2 regions of the Oceanobacillus sp. FSL W8-0428 genome follow, and region 1 is predicted to be linked to the other one. Evidence: riboswitches for the same ligand, from Rfam matches in the RefSeq annotation. Region 1 holds a riboswitch; the other holds the start of a gene.
The links. Region 1 has a riboswitch for lysine ahead of MKY30_RS23065 (Na+/H+ antiporter NhaC family protein). Riboswitches for the same ligand answer to the same signal wherever they lie in the genome.
Positions count from the first base shown of each region.

Region 2: linked by a shared signal. The riboswitch ahead of dapA (4-hydroxy-tetrahydrodipicolinate synthase) and the one ahead of MKY30_RS23065 (Na+/H+ antiporter NhaC family protein) in region 1 are both predicted to bind lysine.

Region 1 is NZ_JBBORB010000001.1:4,789,916-4,794,078, forward strand. It holds gene MKY30_RS23065 (Na+/H+ antiporter NhaC family protein) at 1-1,486, opposite strand, end outside; lysine riboswitch at 1,725-1,900, opposite strand; gene yunB (sporulation protein YunB) at 1,946-2,737, opposite strand; gene MKY30_RS23075 (YunC family protein) at 2,954-3,262, opposite strand; gene MKY30_RS23080 (bifunctional metallophosphatase/5'-nucleotidase) at 3,345-4,163, opposite strand, start outside.
Region 2 is NZ_JBBORB010000001.1:4,117,487-4,121,649, forward strand. It holds gene MKY30_RS19770 (DUF819 family protein) at 1-1,154, opposite strand, end outside; gene dapA (4-hydroxy-tetrahydrodipicolinate synthase) at 1,335-2,216, opposite strand; lysine riboswitch at 2,459-2,639, opposite strand; gene cysK (cysteine synthase A) at 2,828-3,751, opposite strand; gene MKY30_RS19785 (PH domain-containing protein) at 3,767-4,163, opposite strand, start outside.

The DNA.
Region 1 (4,163 bases):
AAGCTAAAGCAACCCAGGTTGAATGGGTAAGTCCGACAGCAAAGAAGCCGATTAAAGCTGTAAATGCTGCAATGAAAGCATACGGCAGCTGCGTAAGAACATGATCAATATGATGTGCACCTGCTCCAGTTGCAGATAAAACTGTTGTATCGGAAATCGGTGAACAATGATCTCCAAATACTGCTCCAGCAAGCACAGCCGCTAAGGCAGGTAAAAATAATTCCATATCTGTATTCGCCATAATTTCTGCCGCGATCGGAAGCATAATACCAAAAGTTCCCCATGATGATCCAGTCGCTAAAGCCATTAATCCGGCAATAATAAATAAGATTGCCGGCAGATAATCTGCTGAAATAGACGAGTTATTTACTAGGCCTGCTAAATAACTCCCTGTCCCTAATTCACCAATAATAGAACCGATCATCCAGGCAAGAATAAGAATATTAATTGCTGGAATCATTGTTTTAAAGCCTTCTACAAAAATTCTTCTCATATCTGAGCGAGGTTTTCTCTGCTTCATATGAAAAATAACTGAAGTAAGAACTGCTGTGACACCGCCAATAATTAAGGAAAGATTGACATCTGTATTTGCAAAAGCGTCTATGATGGATGCACTGCCTTCTGTTTCCCTTACCCCTGTTCCAATCATAGCAATCACCGTAACAATAAATAATACAATAATAGGAATAATTAGATGAAAAACTTTCCCGTCCCTATGCGGATCAAATACATCGCCTAAATCTCCCGATACTTGATTTCTTTTCGGATCAAGCAATTCTCCTTCTTCTCTTGCTCTTTTTTCATGTGTATACATTGGACCTATATCAAAATGAAAATACGCTACAATGAATACTAAAATAATTGAAGCAATAGCATAAAAGTTCAAAGGTATCATTTGTATAAATGCTTCAATCGGCTGAATTGTTGTAATACCATTTACTGCAAATAAACTGCCTAAAATACCAATAATATAGGCTCCCCAGCTTGATATTGGTGCTATTACTGTAACCGGAGCAGAACTGGAATCGATATAGTATGCCAGTTTTGCACGGGAAATATTTTGTCTGTCCGTCACAGGTCTCGCAATTTGTCCAACTGCTAAGCTGTTAAAATAATCGTCTATAAAAATAATCAATCCAATAACAGCAGTCATCAGCTCTGCACCGGTACGTGTCCTTACACGCTGCAGCATCCAGTCCCCAAAAGCTTTTGCTCCGCCGGATGCCTGCAAAAATGCAGTAAGCACCCCTAAGAAAAGGAGAAAACTAATTAATAATAGGTTCCCGGTTTCTATTGATCCATTTGCATAAAAAATAGTATAGAACACAGTCCATATTTCTTTTAATGTTGCCCCTATATGAAAATTACTTAATAATAATGCCCCTACTACAATCCCTGTTCCTATTGAGATAAGAACCTTTCTTGTTAACACCACTAATATCAGCATGACAATTGCAGGTATCAACGACCAAAATGTACCATCCATATTAAAACCTCCATCTATTTATTTCCCGGCTCAGGATAAATATCCCTGTGCTAGATTGACGACGCGCGGAGAATAAAAACAATTTAATAATCTCCTCCCGCGTTCACAACCGATTCGAAATAAGGAAACCAGACAAGGCAATTTCTGCAAAAAATGATGAAAATCTCCTTGTGAACGCAAAAAAACAATGATAGAAAATAACCTACCATTGTTTCACCAATTCACGTTATCCTCCATTTCGATCAGTAGTTCTCCATGTAAATTATTACATGACAGCATAGTACTTTTTCAGTAATATGCCAGCAATATAAAGTACGACCCCTTTATATACTTCGGCAAACTATCCTTTCTCCGGCAATCACAGTTGTCATTCTCCTGCCGGATACTTATATAATTTGCGCCTCTACCTCACCGATCTGATAAGGTTTTTATTCAACTAAACTGTACTATACTACATCTTTAATCCTTCTGCAAATCATCTTTCGGAATGGCAATATTCGGAACATTCCCATCTCCTCCATAAAAATCGGGTACTTTGCCCATAATTGCTCCTCCGTCCAAATAAAGTTCAGTATGTACTGTTCTTACTTCTGAAGTAAATGGCACAATAATCTGTACATCAGCTTCTACATTAATATACAAAGAGACCCAAGCTCCATTAATACCAAACTCTTCTTTTTTGTCTACAATATTCGTCCGTACAGCTCCGACAACCTCCATATTAATTGGGATTTTTGGGCCTAAATTAGCTAATACAGAATTCCCTGTTATTTGCCCTAAAGGAATCTCAATCAAAGTAGGATCTACTTGAGCCCTTCCTTCTGCACCACCCTCATAGTCATCTGGTTCATGCAGATTATGTTCAAATTCAAGCTGCTCTCCACGATTTACATAAGTAAAAAATTCTTCAACCCGGTCTGTAGCTACTCTGTTAACTTCACCGATGACTGCCGGGTTCCAGTTATATGTTACAAAATTTCCTTCATTATCATATGTGATTGTAACCATATCTTCAAATCCATAATCCTCTACATAATTAACAGCAGAATTAATCGCTCTTGTTGCAAATTCATCTGCTTTTCGTTTAGCAATATCAATAATAATCGGTTCAATTTTAACATTAATCAAGTAAAAGCTGAAACCAACCGCTGCAAAAAACAAGATAAATGTCAGCATCAGAATGGAGCGCCGGGATGGAGGCATTCTTCTTTTTCTTCTTGGCCGATATCGATACCGTTTTTTAAACCTCAACGAAACAACCCCCCTCCTTTATAATTTATGCATCTGTTGAAGTGAATTAGAACAATGTAAAGCGGATTAACATATACGCAATATTTTTTCTCATTCAGAATATTAGAAGAGGACACACAAACACCATTTCATGATATTGAAATATAAAAAACACTTCTTTCATTTCATACTAAAGCAGCATGAATAAAAGAAGTGTTTTCTTTGTCTTTAAACATATTATGATATTTTAAGCAGTGCTTCCTTTCCGGTCATTCCTACTTCCCAGCCATGCTCCTTAGAGGCATCTGTAATCTTTTGTAATGGCGCATTCAACAATTGATCAATGGTTCTTACTCCCATTGCGCGGCCGGCAATGACATTTCTTTCTTTCAGCTTAGGTATTTCATTGAAAATATCAACATCCAGTGCTGCACACATAATGTACCCTATATCATTACTAATCGTTAATAAGGTTGTTTTTGGCAGCTCAACACTTACTGCTGTAAAAATAATTCCATCCACCTCAAGAGGTTCTACCGTAATCATAAAAAAAGCCCCCCTCTGTTATTCTCTCGTGATAAGTGTATGCAGAGAAGGGGGATAACGTCACAAGTGGAAGTGACAGTGTCTAAGACTGCTTTACAGCATAGGCTAATAGATCACGTAAAAACTCTGGTACAAAATATTGTTTTTTCGCAGAACGGGCAATTTCCGGTAGCAGCTGGCCAAGGGTAAATACATCCGCAGTAGCAACATAGTAAGTTTTATCTGGATTAATCGGGTAACCATTTTCTGTATAAACCTGCTTTACATAAATATCACCATTACGATGAAAAGCTGTCTCTACCCTGATCCCAGAGAAAATCATTTTACCTAAAATTTCTCCCCGAAAGCCAAATCCTTTTAATTTCAGTTCTGTAAAAGAGGTAGAAAGCGATGCTCTGACTGTCTCTACAATTTCATCTCCTCTTAAATCAACAAGGACAGGATTAATCGGATGCGGACAAATCCGGTGAAGATCTCCTTTTGTAATTGCTCCAGCCGGCAGTGAATCTAATAATACCCCAGCATTCAGCATTGCGATATCTGCATTGGTCCATCTTTTGAGTACTTTTGTCAAAGATTGGATAATTGGCGTTTCTCCAAACCATTTTACCTCAAGAGGCTCTTCCACAACTGCTACTACCTGATCCAAATAATGATTTGCCTGCTGCAATAATTGCTGCAGATGCTCTTCAGTCTTCAAATCCTTTACGCTGTCTATTAAACTTACTGCATCCGCTTCTTTAGAGATAATCTGCTTCTTTTCATGATCCCAGATAACCTCTACTTCACCCATATAGTAACAATGCTTCCCAGCTGCAGTTATCAGGGTCTGATTTACCACTTCACCTTCTTCTAATAAGTGATGCGTATGTCCGCCAATAATAACATCAATATCCGGATA
Region 2 (4,163 bases), 670 kb from region 1:
ACGATTAATATTGGACCAACTAATTGCCGCCAGCCTTTTGCAATCGCAAACGCTGCTGCAGTAGTTGGTCCGCCAATATTTGCATTACTTGCCAGCAAAATTTCCTCTAAGCTCATTCTAAATAGCTTTCCAAAAACAAGAGAAAGTATTAAATTGATTGCGACAATAATAAACGCAAAAACAAGCAATAATGGTGCCGTATTAATAATTAACGTGATGGATGCCGGGACTCCAATAACGACGAAAAATATGTGAATCAGATATGTACCAATTTCCTGACTGCCGTTTAATTCAGAAAAATAATTTGGAAAAACTCCTAAGGCAATAAAAGTAAGTGTTGTTAATACCAGATACTGATCACCGATTAAACCGTTTAACAGGTTATTGAAGAAGGATGCATCTTCTCCACTTGGAATAATACTGGCAAAGAAATCGGCAATTTTTAAAGAAACGACTACTAAAAGAAAAGCTGTTCCAACAGAAAGTGCCATATCCTTTAATGAGACTGATTTTCTCTTCCAAAAGCTTTCTGCTAATGTTTTATCACCATCAGCTGATTGATTCTGCTCCACTTCGTCAATATGAGGCGTTGGATAGCGTTTTCTAATAAAGTTCATGGCGGGAATAGCCATCAGCATGATAAATAATAATGCCATCATTAAATTATCAGCAACAACTGCCGCCGAAATGATTTCGCCAGGAGTTTCAAATTTAGCAGCCATTGCTGCAAAATTCACGCCTCCCCCAATATATGTAGCACTGAAAATACCGCTTAATTGGTCTAATAGAGGTATGTAATTCCTTAAAGTGAAAAAGGCAACAATTGTTCCTGCAATCGTACCAATAGAGCTCAGCAGAAAAATAAGCAACAGCCTGCTGCTTTCCTTCCATATTTTTTTAATATTAACATGAAACAACAGAAGCGGTATTGCTAATGGAACAATAATAGACCAGACAGCATCATATACCGGCGACTCCGTTGGAATGATACCAAAATTAGATAAAACCATTGCTCCCACTAATGCAATAATTGCTCCTGTAACCTTGGAAGCCCAGCTATAACGCTGTTCTAAAAAAATACTGACAGATGCCCAGATAATGATAATCCCCCAAAGGGTGATTGTATCATCTGCTTGAATGAATGTTTCTTTCATTAACTCCTCATTCCCTTCTTTTTATGGTTTGTTTCATATTTTACCATTTAAAGTTAATAATTTCGCAGGTATTGTGGAGTATTTTTTTAGAATTATAGTAAATAGTCAGCTGTTACTTAAATGGAAAGAAATTGAAAATACCCTCTCTAAACCGTTTTAGAGAGGGTTCAACAGAAATATTTATTTTACTTTCTCAAATAAATCCAGTTTATGATTTAAGGATTGCAGCTGTTCATCATTTAATGGGAGCAAGGGCAAACGGACGCCTCCTACATGTACGCCAATTCGATTTAATGCTGCTTTGACGGGTGCAGGGCTGGGTGCTGCAAACATTTCCTGCATTACCGGCAGGATTCGCTGGTGAATAGCAGCAGCTTTTTTCACAGCTCCCTGTTCATATGCCGCAATCATCTCTTGCATCTCATTACCGATAATATGTCCAGAAACGGAAACAATGCCTATGGCTCCGACTGCAAGGGATGGTAATGTTATCGCATCTTCTCCGCTGTATACAGAAAAACTTGCATCCGTCTGTGCCACCATCTCTGTCAGTTTATCCATATCACCACTCGCATCTTTAATTGCCACAATATTATCAACTGCAGATAAACGAATAGCTGTTTCAGCTGCCAAATCTACAGAAGTTCTGCCAGGTACATTGTATAGCATTACTGGCAATTGAACCGCGTTTGCCACTGTTTTAAAATGCTCATACAGACCATCCTGAGAAGGTTTATTATAATAAGGCGTTACGAGCATAATTGCATCAACACCTGTTTTTTCAGCAGCTTGTGACAGCTCAATAGAGCCTTTTGTCTGATTGGAGCCTGTGCCTGCAATCACTGAAACCCTTCCATTTACTTTTTGTACCGTATGAGAAAATAATGCCAGCTTTTCTTCATTTGACAAGGTTGGTGATTCGCCCGTTGTTCCTGCTACTACCAATCCATCTGAACCATTATCAATAAGGTATTCAATCAGGTTATCTAATGCATTATAATCAATTTCTTTTTCTTCGTTAAATGGCGTTACCATCGCCGTGACCACTTTTCCAAAATTCATAACAACACACCCTTTGTATAATATCAACATCACTTGATGAAAATAGACGGACAGCGCCTAAGTAAAGTACTAAAAAAACTAGAGGATGGAAAATAATAAAGACAAGCAGAAAAAGTTTTATTTTCTGTCCTTCTGCTTCTGAATTTATTTGATTCTCTTATCATTATTCATTACTTCCATTATTTCCACAAAATAAAAAGCACCAACGGAGACCGCTGCTGCACAAACATTTGAATGTCCTCTCAGCTGATAGCCCTCCACATAGTTTCCTATATGACAGCACCGGATTTATTCAATCCCAGTACCAGTACAATAAGAATACGGCTTATTATACTTCGGCAAATTCCCCTTTCCATATGCTTCATCGCCAGCCTATTCTGCCTCTGCATATTTACTGATGGTCTTTGCACCTCTATCGTTCATCTATGAATAATGAATTTGTTTGTATTATAGCAGGAATACGCAAGAAAAACAAATGAAAAATAGAGATTTTTATGGAGTAAGAAAAGCTTTATAGCGACCGCACCAAGATGCAGAAGCCCAATATTGTTCAACTTCTTTACTGGTAAACTATGCAAAATAAAAAAATAGGTGATTCGCCTGCTTGATTATTAATTCTCTTGCAGAAAGTCCATAGACAAGTATCTTTCTCCAGTATCAGGCGCGATACAAACTATCTTTTGTGAAGGCTTCAGACGCTTGGCGACCTCTCTGGCTGCGTAAATGGCTGCAGCCCCGGACGGTCCGATAAATAACCCTTCTTTTTGGGCAAGCTCCTGCAATAAATTCAATGCCTGATCATCATTGATTTGCATGATTTCATCATAAATGGAGGTATTTAAAATCTCAGGTACGAAGCCTGGACTTGTTCCTACTAACTTATGCGGGCCAGGTTCTCCCCCTGATAAGACTGGAGAGCCTTTTGGTTCAACAACAGTAATATGTAAATCCGGAATAAATTTTTTTAGCGATTCTCCCGTACCTGTTACTGTTCCCCCTGTACCGGCAGTACAGACAAAGGCATCTAATTGATTATTCATATCCTTTAAAATTTCCAGTGCAGTTGTTTTACGATGAGCATCAGGGTTCGAAATATTTTTAAATTGCTGGGGAATAAAACTGTTTGGTATTTCCACCTGCAATTCCAGTGCTTTTTTTATGGCGCCCGGCATTTTTTCATTACTTGGTGTTAAAACTACCTTTGCACCATATGCTTTCAAAAGATTTCTTCTCTCTTCTGTACTATTATCGGGCATCACAAGAATTGCCTGATAACCCTTTGCAGAAGCTGCCATTGCCAATCCTATTCCTGTGTTTCCGCTTGTCGGTTCAATAATTGTATCTCCCGGTTTTATAAGTCCCTCCTGCTCTGCAATATGAATCATATGAGTTGCAGCCCGGTCTTTTACACTTCCGCTCGGATTAAACATTTCCAGCTTCACATAAATTTTTGCTGCATTTTCTGGCTGCAGTTTATTTAGCTCAACCATGGGTGTCTTTCCTACTAATTCTGTAATATTATCTACAACTCTCATAATTGCCGCCTCCTTCTATTCTTTTAATAAACGCTTATCTACTGAAATATCTGGATTTATCTTCATCAGTTCTTCTACAAAGGTAAATTTATCCTTCGGTGAGATTGCAATTAAATCATATTTTCCGCTTCGGATTTGTATACGATCTAGAGATAGCGCCGGGGCAATAATCGGCATCTTCGCCAGGAGAATTAACTCCATATTTTCTATATAAATCGTTTGACGAATCGGCCCATAATAGACAATTAAACGGTCTTTATCAATCTTATACCCTGTACGGAACCAAAACCAAAGCAATATACTGCATAGTATTAGCATAATGATTAAATTAATTATCTGGCCTTTCAGTAATGGAATAAACACACCACTAAGCACAACAGCCCAAAGAATAACCACCATCCAGGTATCTTTT